Regions from separate parts of the Mesorhizobium sp. B2-5-11 genome, predicted to be linked through region 1. Evidence: predicted binding sites of a transcription regulator. Region 1 holds the regulator's gene; the other holds the start of a gene.
What was found. Region 1 encodes PhoB, which activates phosphate uptake and scavenging genes when phosphate is short. Its sites were predicted from a motif close to TGTCATNNANCTGTCAT; they were not measured.
Positions count from the first base shown of each region.

Region 1 (8,146 bases):
ACAGGCCGAGCATGACCGGGATGGCCCGTGACGATGGCTGCGAGAAGGCGCTTGTCGGCCTGAACTGCACGGTCCACGGCCGGCCCGCCACGCTGATCTTGCGGGTGACCAGCAGCCTGTCGCCAAAGCCCGAGACGGGCGGTGTCTCCGACCGGAACAGCAGATGATCCGGATCGACGCCGCCATCGTAGATTTCGGTGTTGACGGGCAGCAGCGGCGCACGGCTGAGCGCGATCTGGAACAGCTCCCTGGCCCGGAAGGCCGCGTAGAGAAAGCCTACCGTCGAGGACCGCGATGCGTTTATGGCATCAGGTGCGGTCTCGACGTTGAGCCGCACGAAGACGAGAAAGCCGGTGAAGGTCTGCGCCGCGCCCGTGCCCTGGCCGAGTTGCACCAGCCCGCTCGCGTGCTGCTGGTCATCTGCCATTGCCTTCTCGATTGCCGCGCGCCGCACGGGCTCGGTGAACATGTCATAGCCGATGCTGGCCTTATTGGACGGGTCGAGCGGCTCGAACAGCACAACGGGCGTCCGCCATGGCTGGGTGGTGTCCGGATAGATCGCACGCCTGGTGCCCTGGTCATGCAGCATGTCGCGCTCGACCGTCGCCTCGTCGCCTGCTTTCACCAGCCGGAGAAAGCCGATGCCGCGCAGGCCGGCGAAATTGGTATCGACATTGAGGGCATTGAAGAACGCTTTGAACTCGCTCTGCGAGATGTCGCCATTGCGGGCGTCGAACAAGGCTTGCGACGAGCGCAGCAGCGACAGCTGCAGGTCGATCCGGCTCTCGATACGGTTGAGCGCATCGTCCGCGGTCGCGTCGAACTTGATGCGAGCCGCCTCTTGCGTCGCGAAATAGGCGAACCCCGCCATTGTCATGCTGATCAGCGCAACGGCAACGAAAGCGACGATTGGAAAAAGCTTCTTCAACGGATAATGCGGCCTATCAGCATGTGAGCCCTTTATGGGCAAGTCGCCCGGTCAACACAATGGCAAGGCCAAGCCATCCCGCCGGCTGGCATATCACCTGATCGGCAGATCGGTAACGGGCTCAGGCCAGCAGGCTTCAGGCAGCGATCTTCAACGCGCCTGGTCCGGGAATGGCGCCAGGCGGACATTTGCCCAGGATGATCATGCCCAGCACCTCGTCCTGGGTCACATCGGTGGTGCGGGCAGTGCCGACGACCTGGCCGTTTTTCATGACGCACACCCGGTCGGCCAGTTCGAATACGTCGTGAATGTCATGGCTGATCAGGAAGATGCCGATGCCGTCGGACTTGAGCTGCCTGACCAGTTCCCCGACCTGGGCCGTTTCCTGCGGTCCAAGTGCTGCCGTCGGCTCGTCCATGATCAGGATGCGGGCGTTGAACAGGATCGCGCGTGCGATCGCCACCGACTGCCGCTGTCCGCCCGACAGCTTGATCACCGGCTCCTTGAAGCGCTGGAAGCGGGGATTGAGCCTGCCCATCACCTTGCGCGCCTCGGCCTCCATGGCGACATCATCGAGCGTGCCCCAGGCGGTCCTCAGCTCGCGGCCGAGGAACAGGTTGGCGGCGGCGTCGACATTGTCGGCGAGCGCCAGGGTCTGGTAGATCGTCTCGATGCCGTATTTCTTGGCATCGCGCGGGTTGGAGATCGAAGCCTCTTCGCCGTTGACGAAGATTTGGCCCGCGTCACGCTTGTAGGCGCCCGACAGGATCTTGATCAGTGTCGACTTGCCGGCGCCGTTATGGCCGAGCAGGGCCACGACCTCGCCGGGGAAAAGATCGATCGAGGCATCGTCGACGGCGCGAATGCCGCCGAACGCGATTGAGATGTTGCGCATGTCGACCAGCGGGTTGCCGGCGGGAGCGATCCTCTCAGCCATGATTGTCCTCCTCCCTCAAACGCGTTTGCGATAGACGGTGTCGAGCCACACCGCGATGACCAGCACGGCGCCGACGACGATGCTCTGCAGCGGCGAGTCGACGCCAAGCAGCACCATGCCGGATTGCAGCGACTGCATCAAAAGCGCGCCCAGCATGGCGCCGATGATTGTTCCCGAACCGCCGGCGAGCGATGTGCCGCCGATGACGGCCGCCGCGATCACCAGCAATTCATCGAGCGTTCCGAGCACGTTGGTGGCCGAGTTCTGCCGGGCTGACGAGATCGCGGCGGCGATCGTGGCCAGCACGCCCATGATCATGAACACTTTCATCGTGATCCAGCGTGTATTGATGCCGGCGAGGTTGGCTGCTTCCGGATTGCCGCCAATGGCAAAGACATAGCGACCAAAACGGGTGCGTTTGGTGATGAAGGTCATGACCAGCCCGACGGCGATGGCCATCAGCACCGGTATGGCGATGCCGTGGGCGATGAACAGGCCGCCCTCGGGCACGGTTATGTTGTTGGCGGCTGCATATCTGTTCACGATGCCGACTGGCCACGGATAGGAATTGGCCAGCCAAACCGCGCCCATGATGACGGCGCAGGTCAGCACGCCGATCAGCGTCTCGGCCCAGATCGGACGCAGCGGGAAACGGAAGCGCTTGCGCTGTACCCGCCCGTTGAACAGCGCAAGCACCACCGCAAGGCAGGCGGCGATACCGACCACCCAGCTCCAGGTCGCGCCGATCGATCCGGCCGGGCCGCCGCCCATCAGCTGGAACGTCGCGTTGAGCGGCGCCACCGTCTGGCCGCTGGTAACCCACCATGCCGCACCGCGCCAGACCAGAAGCCCGCCCAGCGTCACGATAAAGGCCGGCACTTCGAGATAGGCGATGACAAAGCCCTGGAAGGCGCCGATCAACAGACCGAGCACCAGGCCGATGACCAGCGCCAGCACCCAGATCCATGGGTTGCCAAGCTCAAGCCCGACGAAGCGCACTAGGAAATGCACCTGGGCGAAGCCCATGACCATGCCGATCAACCCTTCGGCGGAACCGACGGACAGATCGATATTGCGCATGACGATGACCAGCACCATGCCGCAGGCCATGATGGCGACGGCCGAGGTCTGCACCGACAGGTTCCACAGATTGCGCGGCGTGAGAAAGGTACGGCTGTCGAAATCGAGCGGATTGACGCCGAGACGCAGGCTGGACAAGACATGCAACCCGATCCAGATCAGCAGCAGCGCGCCGATCATGCCGAGCATGCGCGTGTCGATCTCGGTCGCCTTAAGGAACCGGGCGACGGCGCCGAGTTCCGACGCACGCGCGGTGTCGGCCTGCGGGTTGGACGTCGTATCGGTCATGATTTTCTCCCGCCGGCCTGCCCGTCCGATGCGGGATGCCGGAAGCCAGCCTAGAAGTTACCCGCCCGGGGCGGAAAAACAAATTTTCTTGAAAAAACGCCGCGGCTTGGCAGCCGCGGCGTTCATCGCATGAAATGGAAGATCAGTTGCAGGCCGCTACGCTGCCCGCCGCGACGCCGGCACAGACCTCGTCTTTCTTGATCCAGCCGGCGTCGATGACGACGTTGAGATTGTCCTTGGTGATCGCAACCGGGGTCAGGAACAGCGATTTGACGGTGTTCCCACCGGGCGTTGTGAAGTCCTTGACGCCGGCGATATCGGTCATCTTCTTGCCGTCGGCCAGCTGCGAGGCGATCTCGGCGGCATTCTTGCCGAGTTCACGCGCGTCCTTCCACACCGACACGGTCTGCGTGCCGAGCGCGATGCGGTTCAGCGCCGCGTGGTCGCCGTCCTGGCCCGAGACCGGAACGGTACCGGCCAGGCCTTGAGCCGTCAGCGCCGCGACGACGCCGCCGGCAGTGCCGTCATTGGCCGCGACGACCGCGTCGACCTTGTTGTCGTTGGCGGTCAGGAACTGCTCCATGTTCTTCTGCGCATTGGCCGGCAGCCAGCCATCCGTATAGGCTTCGCCGACATTCTTGATCTTGCCGCTGTCGATGGCGTCCTTGAGCACTTCCATGGAGCCCGAGAACAGGAAATCGGCATTCGGATCGGCACCCGAGCCCTTGATGAAGACGTAGTTGCCTTCCGGCTTCACCTTGAACACTTCGCGGGCCTGCATGCGGCCGACTTCCTTGTTGTCGAAGGTCAGATAGAAGACGTCCTTGTTCTCGATCAGGCGGTCATAGCCGACGACCGGAATGCCTTCGTCGAGCGCCTTCTGCACCGCCGGGCCGATGGCGGAGGCGTCCTGCGCCAGGATGATCAGCGAATTGGCGCCCTGGGAGATCAGGCTCTCGACGTCGGTGAGCTGCTTGCCGGGATTGGACTGGGCGTCGGCGGAAATATACTTGTCGCCGGCGGCTTCGATCGCCTTCTTCATGGCGGCCTCGTCGGTCTTCCAGCGCTCTTCCTGGAAGTTCGACCAGGAAACGCCGATGACCTTGTCCTTCGCCTGCGCGACCGACGCGAGCGTCAGCGACATGGCGACACCCGCCAGGATGGCGGCTGTGAATCTCTTCATCTTAATCCTCCCTGCGCCGCGTATGGCGCGACCAAACAGGCCCGTAGGCCGGCACAAGGCTCTATTTTTTCGAGCCTCGAAAAAACACTGGTCCATCGTCGGAACGCTGTCAACGTCGATTCTGATGTATTTTGATGTCCTCGTGAATTTTTTTCGAGCTCCGGAATAAATAATGACAGCCAAGGCCGGTTCTGCCAGTATTTGACGGTCGTCGGGATCCTGGGGAGAGAACGCGGCGACGGGGAGGATGCGAGAAACATGTCGGTCGGAATCCGCCACGACGATTTGCGCCGACGCAACCGGGCGATGGTGATCGCGGCCGTGCGCCGTGCCGGGCAGCCCTCGCGCACCGAGATTGCCGCGACCACCGGGCTCAGCCATTCCACCATATCGGCGATCTCCTCCGACCTGATTGGCGAAGGCATCCTGGCGCAGAGCAAGCCGAGCGAGGCCGGTGCGCTGAAACGCGGCCGGCCGCAGGTCGGCCTCAGCCTCAACCCTGAAGCCGCGGCGGTGATGACCGTGGTGCTGTCGCTGAATTTTCTCTCCGTCGCCGTCATCGACTATGCCGGCCAGGTGATATCTGAAGAGCAGCGCCGGCTGGACACGCTCACCCTGTCGCGCGAGGCGCTGATCGGCGAATGCGTGGCCATCGTCAGGCGGCGGTTCGAGGATCCCGACCTCGACGTCGGCAGCATCGCCCGTATCGCGCTGGCGATCCAGGGCATCACCGACACGGATGCGCGCACCATGCTGTGGTCGCCGATCACGCCGCAGACCGACATCGCCTTCGCCGACATACTGGAGGCCGAGTTCGGCATTCCCGCCACCATGGAGAACGATTGCAACATGATGGCGGTGGCGCTGCGCTGGCGCGATCCCCAGCGCTACCGCGACGACTTCATCGCCATCCTTTTGTCGCACGGCATCGGCATGGGCTTGGTGCTGAAGGGTGAACTGTTCACCGGCACCCATTCATCCGGAGGCGAGTTCGGCCACATGATCCATCGCCCCGGCGGGGCGCTCTGCCGCTGCGGGCGGCGCGGCTGCGTCGAGGCCTATGCCGGCAACTATGCCATCTGGCGCAACGCGAGGCAGCTTGGCGAGGACACCGAGCCCGTCGACGTCAGCGACGCCGACATGCGCACCCTGGCGGCCTCGGCGCGCGAAAAGGACGGGCCGGAGCGCGAAGCCTACCGCAAGGCCGGCGAGGCGCTGGGTTACGGCCTTGGCAGCCTGTTCGCGCTGATCGATCCGGCGCCGGTCGCCATGGTCGGCGTCAGCGCCGCCGCCTTCGACCTGATCGAGCCGGCTCTGCGCGAGGCCATTGCCCAGACCGCCGGCGGCCAGCACTCGAAATCGATTTCCTTCGACACCGAGCCGAACGAACTGCCACTGATCCGCGAGGGCTGCGCCATGCGCGCGCTGACCTTCGTCGACCAGGAGATTTTCGCGCCGGGGGCACAGGCGAAATCAGGCGTGGGCGAGAACGTTGCGTGACATATCCCTAGTCTTCGCGAATCGCATACCCCGCGCCCCGAATGGTGCGGATCACGTCAGGCATGCGGCCATTGTTGACCGCCTTGCGCAGCCGGCCGACATGCACGTCCACGGTGCGCTCGTCGATATAGATCGTTTCGCCCCAGACATTGTCGAGCAGTTGGCTGCGCGAGAACACGCGGCCGGGATGTCGCATCATGAATTCGAGCAGGCGGAACTCGGTCGGCCCGAGCCGGATCTCGCTTTTCTTGCGGTAGACCCGGTGCGATTCACGGTCGAGCACGATGTCGCCAACCTTGAGCACGCTGGACAGAACTTCGGGCTTGGCGCGGCGCAGCAGCGCCTTGACGCGTGCCATGAATTCCGGCGTTGAGAACGGCTTGACCAGATAGTCGTCGGCGCCGGTGGAGAGACCGCGCACCCGGTCGCTTTCCTCGCCGCGCGCCGTCAGCATGATGATCGGCAGCCGCTCGGTCTCGGGCCGCATCCGGAGACGGCGGCAGAGCTCGATGCCGGAAACCGCCGGCACCATCCAGTCGAGCACAAGAAGGTCAGGGACATTCTCCTGCAAGCGGATCTCGGCTTCGTCGCCGCGCGTCACCACCTCTACCTGATAACCCTCCGATTCCAGATTGTAACGGAGCAGCACACCCAGCGGCTCCTCGTCCTCCACCACCATGATGCGTGGCGCGATCATCGACTGGTCACCCCTGCCGTCAAGCCGCTGGCGCCGACATCGCCGTCTCGTCCTGCTTCGGGCGATTGGCGGGCAATTGCGTGCCGGTCAGCACATAATAGGCATTTTCGGCAATGTTGGTCACGTGATCGCCGATGCGCTCGAGATTCTTGGCGCAGAACAAAAGATGCGTGCAGGCGGTGATGTTGCGCGGATCCTCCATCATGTAGGTCAGCAGCTCGCGGAAGACCGACGTGTATTTGACGTCGATGCGTTCATCGTCGGCGCGCAGCTTCGCAAGTGCCGCGGCATCGCGCGCCGCATACTCCTCGATCACGCCTTGCACCTGGATCAGCACAAGCTGCGCCATGGCGTCGATGGAGTGCGACAGGTCGCGCGGCGTGGCGGCAAGGCCGACGGTGCCGACGCGCTTGGCGATGTTCTTGGCGAGATCGCCGATGCGTTCGAGATCGCCCGCCATGCGGATCGAGCCGACGACATGGCGCAGATCGTCCGCCATGGGCTGCCGCTTGGCGATCAGGGTGATGGCGCGGTCGTCGAGTTCGCGCTGGCGCGCATCCATGATCGCGTCGTCGGAGACGACGCTCTGGGCGAGCGCGTTGTCGGAATTCAGGAGCGCCTTGGTCGCGCCGCCGACCATCGATGAGGCGAGATCGCCCATGTCGCGGATCAGCCTGCTGATCTGTCCGAGATCTTCGTCAAAGGCTGCGACTGTGTGTTCGGCCATGATCTTGGTCCTCGTATGCCTGGGATCAGCCGAAGCGGCCGGTGATATAGTCCTGCGTGCGCTTCTCGCGGGGCGACGTGAAGATCTTCTCGGTGCGGTCGAACTCGACCAGCTCGCCCAGATACATGAAGGCGGTCTGCTTCGACACGCGCGCCGCCTGCTGCATGTTGTGGGTGACGATGACGATCGTATAATCGGCCTGCAACTCGTCGATCAGCTCCTCGATCTTGGCGGTCGACAGCGGATCGAGCGCCGAGGCAGGCTCGTCGAGCAGGATGACCTCCGGCTTCACCGCCACCGTGCGGGCGATGCAGAGGCGCTGCTGCTGGCCGCCCGAAAGGCTGAGGCCGCTGGCGTTGAGCTTGTCCTTGACCTCGCTCCACAGTGCCGCGCGCTTCAGCGCCTGCTCGACACGGCCGTCCATCTCCGCCTTGCTGAGCTTCTCATAGAGCCTGACGCCGAAGGCGATGTTCTCGTAGATCGACATCGGGAACGGCGTCGGCTTCTGGAACACCATGCCGATCTTGGTCCTGAGCAGGTTGAGATCCTGCGAGCGGTCGAGGATATTCTGGCCGTCGAGCAGCACCTGGCCCTCGGCGCTCTGCCTCGGGTAAAGCTCGTAGATGCGGTTGAAGACGCGCAGCAGCGTCGACTTCCCGCAGCCCGAAGGCCCGATGAAGGCGGTGACGCTGCGCTCGGGCAGCGACAGGCTGATATCCTTCAGCGCCTTCGACTGGCCATAGTAGAAATTGAGGCCCTTGACCTCGATCTTGGCTTTCTCGACCGCGACTTCGGGCGTATTCAAC
Region 1 covers NZ_VFUK01000016.1:31,034-39,179, reverse strand. The annotation lists gene FJ490_RS29855 (CHASE domain-containing protein) at 1-928, opposite strand, end outside; gene FJ490_RS29850 (ATP-binding cassette domain-containing protein) at 1,065-1,865, opposite strand; gene FJ490_RS29845 (sugar ABC transporter permease) at 1,881-3,233, opposite strand; gene xylF (D-xylose ABC transporter substrate-binding protein) at 3,376-4,416, opposite strand; gene FJ490_RS29835 (ROK family protein) at 4,675-5,916, shown strand; gene phoB (phosphate regulon transcriptional regulator PhoB) at 5,924-6,613, opposite strand; gene phoU (phosphate signaling complex protein PhoU) at 6,633-7,340, opposite strand; gene pstB (phosphate ABC transporter ATP-binding protein PstB) at 7,366-8,146, opposite strand, start outside.

Region 2 (8,146 bases), on a different contig from region 1:
GTGCGCGCCTCCACGGTGCTTTTGCCGCGCACCTTGGTGAGGCCGAGCATGATGTTGCCGGCGGCGGTGAGATGCGGAAACAGGTTGAAGCTCTGGAACACCATGCCGGTCTCGGCGCGCATCGCGGCAAGGTCGCGTTCGCTGCGGCGCTGGCGGGCTCCGGTTTCTCGGAAGCCGACCTCCTTGCCGTCGATGCGGATGGACCCGCTGTCATAGCTCTCCAGGAAGTTGACGCAGCGCAGCAGCGTGGTCTTGCCGCTGCCCGAGGGCCCGATGACCGTCACCACCTCGCCGCGCGCCACGCGCAGGCTGACCGAGCGCAGGACCTGGACGGCGCCAAAGGATTTGGACACATCGCGGATGTCGAGAAGGGCCGGGGCATCGTTCGAGCTTGTGGACATTGCTATTCCCGGATGAAGGAGAAACGCCGCTCCAGCCGCCTGCTGGCAAGCGAAAGCGCATAGTTGACGGCGAAGTAGATGAGGGCGCCAAGGATGTAGAGCGGCATGGCCTCATAGGTGCGGCCGATGACCTGGTTGATGGCCTGCATGAGATCGGTGATGCCGAGCAGCGAGACCAGCGCGCTGCCCTTGACCGCGTCGGTGACGCCATTGATCCAGGGCGGCAGGAAACGCCTGAACGCTTGCGGAAAGATGACATGGGCCAGCCGCTGGCGGAAGGTCAGGCCGATCGCCATTGCCGCCTCCGATTGTCCCTTCGGGATGGAGCCGACGGCGCCCCGGAGATATTCGACGACCTGGGCTGTCTTGAACAAGGTCAGCGCCAGCACGGCAGCCCAGAAGGACGGCAGGTGAAGCCCGACGGCCGGCATCCCGTAGTAGACGAAGAAGATGAGCACCAGGATCGGTATGCCGCGAATAGTGTCGCTGAAGATGCGCACCGCCCAGCGCGCCGGCGCCGGGCCATAGACCAGGCCGACGCCAAGGACGACACCGGCGACGAGCGAGAACGTCACGACCAGCAGCGACACCCAAAGCGTCAGCGCAAAACCCTGAGCCAGGAAAGGCAAGGCGTAGGCGATCTGGCCAAGCATGCTAGTGCACCACCTTGAACCAGCGTTCGACGAGCCGGAGCGCGTAAAGCAGGGCGTAGCCGGTCAGCAGATACATCGCCGTCACGACGAGATAGACCTCGACGATGCGGAAGGTGTTGAAGTTGATCCATTGCGCGCCGAAGGTCAGTTCGGGCACCGAGATGACCGAAGCGACGGAGGTATCCTTGAACAGCGATATGAAAGTGTTGGAAAGCGCCGGCAGCGTGATGCGCAGCATGGTCGGCAGGCGCACATGGAGCAGCCTTTGCCAGGGCGTCAGGCCGATCGCCTTGCCGGCGTCTAGCTGGCCGCGCGGCACCGCTTCGAGACCGGAGCGGAACACCTCGACCAGATAGGCGCCGCTGTAGAGCGCCAGCGTGGCGACGAACGAGGTTTGCGCGCTGTAGGCGATGTCGACCACGGTCGGCAGACCGTAGAAGACGAGATAGACGAGCAGGATCAGCGGCACGTTTCGGATGAATTCGACATAGGCGGCAATGATGCCGCGCACCATGCGTCCGGCCGACACGTACCAGACCGCCAGGACCAGGCCGATGACGATGCCGATGGCGATCGAGATGACGGCGAGCTCCAGGCTGAGCAGCAGACCGCCCCACAGCTTGTCGAAATGCCGCCAGATCAGGTTGAAATTGAGCGCATAACCCATGCGTCGGCCTCAGTGCTCCCGATGTGACGCAAAGCTGGCCGCGTCGCCAGGAAAAAAGGCGGAAGGGTCGGCGCCCTTCCGCCGATGACGTCAGATAACCGGGAAGCCGGGGTGGCGCGCCGGCGGCTCCTGCCCGAAATAGTCCTTGAACGCGGCGTCATAGAGCGCCGTTTCATGGCCGAACATGGCGATGGTGAAGGTCTGGTTGACGAAGGTCAGCCAATCGAGATCGCCTTGCCGGAGCGCCGCGCCATAAAGCATCGAGTACCAGCTCTTGCCGGCATCGAAGTATTTGTCCGGATTGCGCGAGGCGAGCCAGCGCACGGTGGAGAGGTCGACGGCAGCGGCATCGGCACGCTTGGATTCCAATGCCTGCAGCACGTTGGCCTGTGTATCGATCTGCATCACCTGCGCCTCCGGCAAGGCAAAATGCACCGAAGATTCGGCGTCGACATTCTGCAGGATGGAAACGCGCGTCGCGGAGCCTGCGGCAAGCAGCTTGTCGAAGGTCTTGTTCTCGGCGCCGGGCAAAGTCAGCAAGGCGACGCCCTCGACGTAGTAAGGCCTGGAGAAGTTGATCAGCTGCGAGCGCTGCGCGGTCATGGTCATGAACTGGATGGTGATGTCGACCTTGTTCGTCGTCACGTTCGGAATGCGCTGCGCCGGGTCCTGCATGACGAACTCGACCTTGGCCGGGTCATCGAATAAGCCCTTTGCCAGGATGCGCCCCATGGTGATGTCCATGCCGACGAGTTCGCCGGCATCGTTCTCGAAATGCCATGGCGCATTGGTGCTTCCGGTGCCGACAATCAATTTGCCGCGCTCCAGCACGGTGCGTAGCAGGCTATCGGGCGCAGCCTGCGCCGCCGCCTTCTGGACGTCGACCGTTGCCGCCGCGCTCATGACGCCGGCCGTTGCCAGTCCGGCCATACCCAGTTTCAGAAAATCACGCCTTTTGGATGTGTCGTCCACAGCGACCTCCTTTCGTGTTGTGTTCCCCTACGCACAGGCAATACGCGCACCCGGATCGTTACAGAAATTGTCTCTTACAAGGGACGAGTGTATCCTGTACAAGACAGATACTAACATCAGGAATCGACAATGCAAGATGGCAGCGCCTTGGCGGTCTCAGCGGACGCAAAGATTTCGGTCTCTCGGGAGAAGGGCCTCAACCGGGTGCTCGAGATTCTGGAGTTCCTTCATTCGACGCAGCGCGCCATCGGTATCGGCGACCTCGCCAAGGGGGTCAACGCGCCGCGTTCGACCACCTACACACTGGTGCGATCGCTGGTCGATGCGGGCCTCCTGGAGATGGCCGGCGACGGCAACCGCGTCTATTTCGGTAAGAAGCTCTATCTCTATGGAATGGATTATGTGCGCGGCAACGACCTCTTGAGGCGAGGACGCCAGGAGGTCGACAACCTGTCGCGCGAGACCGGTGAGACCTCCGAACTGTGCATGCTGCAGAGCGGCCGCTACACGATCGTCCACTCGAGCCCGGGCACCCGGCCGTTCCGCATCAGCTCCGCCACCGGATTGCAGATTCCGCTGCCCTGGACCGCGTCAGGCAGGCTGCTGCTCGCCGGCCTCGAACAGGCCCGGATCGAAGCCATGATATCGGAAGACGACCTTATGCTGCCCGATGGCCGCAGATTGCGTCTGGACGATTTCATCGCCGACATAGCGACGGCGCGAGCCACCGGCTATTGCATCACTTCGGGGCTCGTCGACGCCTATACGAAATGCCTCGCCGCGCCGGTGTTTTCAGCACCCGGCACCGTCGAGGCGACGATGTGTCTAGTGGTGCCCATCGACACGTCGCAGGAGAAGACAGGCGAACTCCTGGCCCTGTTGCGCGAACGCGCGGCGCGGCTTTCGATCGCGGCCTGGACCTGAAGTCAGGCGATGATGTCCGGGATGATCTTGTCTTCCAGCTTCATCAGCCGATCCTTCAGCGCAAGCTTCTTCTTCTTCATGCGCTGGATCTGCAGCGGGTCGCAGTTCATGGCGATCATCGCATTGATCGCGGCGTCGAAATCGGCGTGTTCCTGCTTCAGCCGGGAAAATTCGAGGCGAATATCGGCCTGTTCCTGATCGGACATTCTCTACCGTCTGCACGTCTGCGGCGCCCAAAGCTGGGCCTGATTGGGCGGGGGGTGGCACTCTCTACCACCGGCGCGCAGCCCATATCACATTTCACGTTGTCGTGGAATGCTACCACGGATCATTCGACATCGCTGCGCGAAGGTGGCACACTGTCATTGTGCCGTCACAGAGCGAGCCTGCGGTGGACGCGCCTTTGGCGGCTGCAATCGAGGAAATCATGAAAGGGAGAACCAATCATGTCTCTTGCATCCCATCTTGATGAGTTGCAGCGGAAACACGGCGACATCGAACGCGAGCTCGATGACGCGATGAATCACCCGTCGGTGGACGACCTCGAAATCGTGAATCTCAAGCGACGCAAGCTGGCAATCAAGGACGAGATTGAAAAACTGAGGGCCAAACCCACGACGCATTGATGCCCCACTGACATAACCGCTCACCATTCGGGTCTTTCCTGCCGGCGGCAATTGCCGCCGGACTGGTGGTTTTGATCTTCGGTTTCAGGTCGACCATCACAGATATTCGTACCAGGCAGAGGCCTTCCGACTTCCTAGTCCCAGGACGAGCAGGGGCGAAGCTCGTCGCGGCTCCCCTTTACCGTAACTGACCGAAGAGTGCAGCGGAGCAGAATTCCGCCTTGCCGCGGCGCTCTGAGGTCAGGGCTTGGATTCTGGGACTGCGCTGCGTCGCTCTTCTCCTTGCTCCTCCCCGAAATGACGGACTCGTTCCGGGAAAGACAAAGCGATGGGGCCTGCCAATCGCCAGGTAGCCGATTGGCCGACGCAAGCGAGCGATAAAAGTCGGGCGCCGAGCAACCGGCGGCGGCATCGATTGCGGCCAGTGGCGACCTGTCGCCATTGACAAGCCATCTTTGCTCCTCCACCTCATGCCCGGACTTCAGCGCATCGGCCCGGAGCGCGCTTTTGTGGGTCCAAGTGGACGCGCGGCGCTCCAGAGATTAAAGGCTGCCGGCATGACCGGATATTATTCCTTTCCCTTCCCGCGCCGCACCTCGGTGGGCGTCGATGTGGGCGGCGTGGTGGTTGGCGGCGGTGCTCCCGTCGTCGTGCAGTCGATGACCAATACGGATACCGCCGATGTCGACCAGACGGTCGCCCAGGTCGCGGCGCTGCACCGCGCCGGCTCCGAGATCGTGCGCATTACCGTCGACCGCGATGAAAGCGCCGCCGCCGTGCCGCGCATCCGGGAGCGGCTGGCGCGGCTCGGTATCAACGTGCCCATCGTCGGCGACTTCCACTATATTGGCCACAAGCTCCTGGCCGATCATCCGGCCTGCGCCGAGGCGCTGGCCAAATACCGCATCAATCCCGGCAATGTCGGCTTCAAGGACAAGAAGGACCGGCAGTTCGCGGCAATCGTCGAGATGGCGATCAAGCATGACAAGCCGGTGCGCATCGGCGTCAACTGGGGTTCGCTCGACCAGGAACTCCTGACCCGGCTGATGGACGACAACCAAGCCCGCGGCTTTCCATTGACCGCACAGCAAGTGACGCGCGAGGCGATCGTGCAGTCGGCGATCCTCTCGGCCGAGATGGCCGAGGAGATCGGCCTTGGCCGCGACAAGATCATCCTCTCGGCGAAGGTCAGCGGCGTGCAGGACCTGATCGCCGTCTACACCGAGCTCGCCAGCCGTTCCGACCATGCGCTGCATCTCGGCCTCACTGAGGCCGGCATGGGCTCGAAAGGCATCGTCGCCTCATCCGCCGCCATGGGCATACTGTTGCAGCAAGGCATCGGCGACACCATCCGCATATCGCTGACGCCGGAGCCGAATGGCGATCGCACGCGCGAGGTACAGGTGTCGCAAGAATTGCTGCAGACCATGGGTTTCAGGCAATTCGTGCCGATCGTCGCCGCTTGCCCCGGCTGCGGCCGCACAACCTCGACCGTGTTCCAGGAACTGGCCCAGAACATCCAGGCCGATCTCAGGAAGAACATGCCGGCGTGGCGTGAGAAATACCCGGGGGTCGAGAACCTCAAGGTCGCCGTGATGGGCTGCATCGTCAACGGCCCGGGCGAGTCCAAACATGCCGATATCGGCATTTCGCTGCCCGGCACCGGCGAGACGCCGACAGCGCCCGTTTTCGTCGACGGCAAGAAGGCGGCGACGCTGCGCGGACCGTCGATCGCGCAGGATTTCGAAAAGATGGTCGCCGACTATATCGAACAACGATTTGGTCGCGGCAAGGCCGCGGCAGAGTAGGTCGAATGCTGCGCTTCCTCCCGGTGGCGCTGATCCTGCTGTGCGGGTGGCCCACCCTGGTCCAGGCCGATCCGCCGCAATCGGCCAAGCAGCGGCTGATCGACAAGGTCTGCAACCTGATCCAGGCCCATGCCGACCAGAACGGCCTGCCCAGGGATTTCTTCGCCCGGCTGATCTGGAAGGAAAGTCGGTTCGATCCCAACGCCGTCAGTCCGGTCGGCGCCGAAGGAATCGCCCAGTTCATGCCGGGGACCGCCAAGATGCGCGGGCTCGCCAATTCCTTCGACATCAACCAGGCGATCCCGGCCTCGGCGAAATACCTCGCCGAGATGAAGACCAGCTATGGCAATCTCGGCCTGGCGGCCGCCGCCTACAATGCCGGCGAAAACCGGGTCTCGCGCTGGCTGGGCTCGGGCGGCTTCCTGCCGATGGAAACCGAAAGCTATGTCTTCGACATTATGGGCGAGCCGGTCGATAAGTTCGCCGACCGCGCCTATGCCGGAAGCGTGCGACCGCTCGACGCGAAATCCGATTTCGTCGCGGCCTGCCGTAAGCTCCCGGTGATCATGTCGCGGACGGTGGCGATGGCTTCCATCAACATAAAGCCGTGGGGAATCCAGGTGGCCGGCAATTTCCGCCGCAGCGCCGCGGTCAACCAGTGGCTCAGGGTGAGGGGCCGCTTCCCGGCCCTGCTAGCCGGGCATGATCCGGTGGTCAGCCGGGTGCGCACGCCGATCGGCCGGCGCGGCATCTACGCGGTCAGGATCGGGGTCGACGACCGTGCCGCCGCCGGCGCTATCTGCCAGAAATTGCAAAGTGTCGGCGGGGCATGCGTGGTGGTGCGCAACCGATAGCGGGTGTGTCGTTGCGGGTGAAGGGGCGATAAAAATGACGGCCGCGGCTATAGGCGACCCTGGATTGGCCGGCATTGCCCTGCCTTCAACGAGCAATGAGGGCCGCAGGATGGTCGACGCATATGTCATCTGCGGCACGCCCAGGACCGGAAGCACTTTGCTGTGCAAGCTCCTGGCCTCCACGAAGGCGGCGGGCGATCCTCATTCGTTCTATCGGCGGCAGGACGTGCCCGAATGGGCCGAAGAGTGGGGGCTGCCCGGCCGCGACACGATGGGCGAACTCGAATTCAATGCCGCCTATCTCAATGCGGCCATCGCCGCCGGCAAGGGTGGGACCGGCATTTTCGGCCTGCGCCTGATGCGAGAGAATCTGGATGAGCTTTCAGCGATACTCGACCGGATTTTCCCGGGGCTTGTCTCGGATAAAGCTCGTTTCGAGAGGGCTTTTGGCCGTGTTCTCTACATACATCTGTCACGCGAGGACAAGCTTGCGCAGGCCGTATCGCTGGTCAAGGCGCAGCAAACCGGCCTTTGGCATGTCGCTCCCGATGGCACCGAACTGGAAAGGGTGGGGCCTCCCCGGGAACCTCGATATGATTTCGGGCGGATCAAGGATGAGGTTGCCGGGCTCGATGGTTATGACACTGCCTGGAACATGTGGTTCGCGGAGCAAGAGGTAATCCCGCTGCGGATCGGCTATGAGCGCCTGTCGAGCGATCCGGTTGCAACGTTGGCGTCCGTTTGCGACGCCTTGGGGGTTCAGGCACCGGATGCTGGGGATATAAGACCCGGCGTCGCAAGGCTTGCCGACGAGACAAGCCTCAACTGGATGCGCCGTTATCATCTGGATGCGGCGTCCGAGGCGTCGACGGTATAGCTATGCCGTCTTCGCCACCACCGTTTCGCTGAGCCAGGTGCCGATCTTGGCGCCGAGGCGGTCGGGTGAAACCGGCTTCGGCAGATAGTCGTCCATGCCGGCTTCGATGCACTTGTCGCGGTCGCCCTTCAGCGCATGCGCGGTGACGCCGATGATCGGAATGTGGCTGCCATCCGAGGCCTCCGTCGCCCGGATGGCGCGGGTCGCCTCGTAACCGTTCATCTCCGGCATGGAGACGTCCATCAGGATCAGCCTCGGGCGCAACGAGCGGTACATCTCGACCGCCGTGCGGCCGTTGCCGGCTATACGATAGCTCAAGCCCAACCCGTTGAGAATCTGGCCGAACACCAGCTGGTTCACCTCG
Region 2 covers NZ_VFUK01000002.1:17,199-25,344, reverse strand. The annotation lists gene FJ490_RS07215 (amino acid ABC transporter ATP-binding protein) at 1-401, opposite strand, end outside; gene FJ490_RS07210 (amino acid ABC transporter permease) at 404-1,054, opposite strand; gene FJ490_RS07205 (amino acid ABC transporter permease) at 1,056-1,721, opposite strand; gene FJ490_RS07200 (transporter substrate-binding domain-containing protein) at 1,812-2,693, opposite strand; gene FJ490_RS07195 (IclR family transcriptional regulator) at 2,823-3,617, shown strand; gene FJ490_RS07190 (YdcH family protein) at 3,620-3,823, opposite strand; gene FJ490_RS07185 (YdcH family protein) at 4,064-4,243, shown strand; gene ispG (flavodoxin-dependent (E)-4-hydroxy-3-methylbut-2-enyl-diphosphate synthase) at 4,801-6,051, shown strand; gene FJ490_RS07175 (lytic transglycosylase domain-containing protein) at 6,057-6,905, shown strand; gene FJ490_RS07170 (Stf0 family sulfotransferase) at 6,970-7,782, shown strand; gene FJ490_RS07165 (response regulator) at 7,783-8,146, opposite strand, start outside.
Region 2: FJ490_RS07185 (YdcH family protein) is a predicted target of PhoB. The motif match lies at 3,978-3,994, and genes of this name have one in related genera.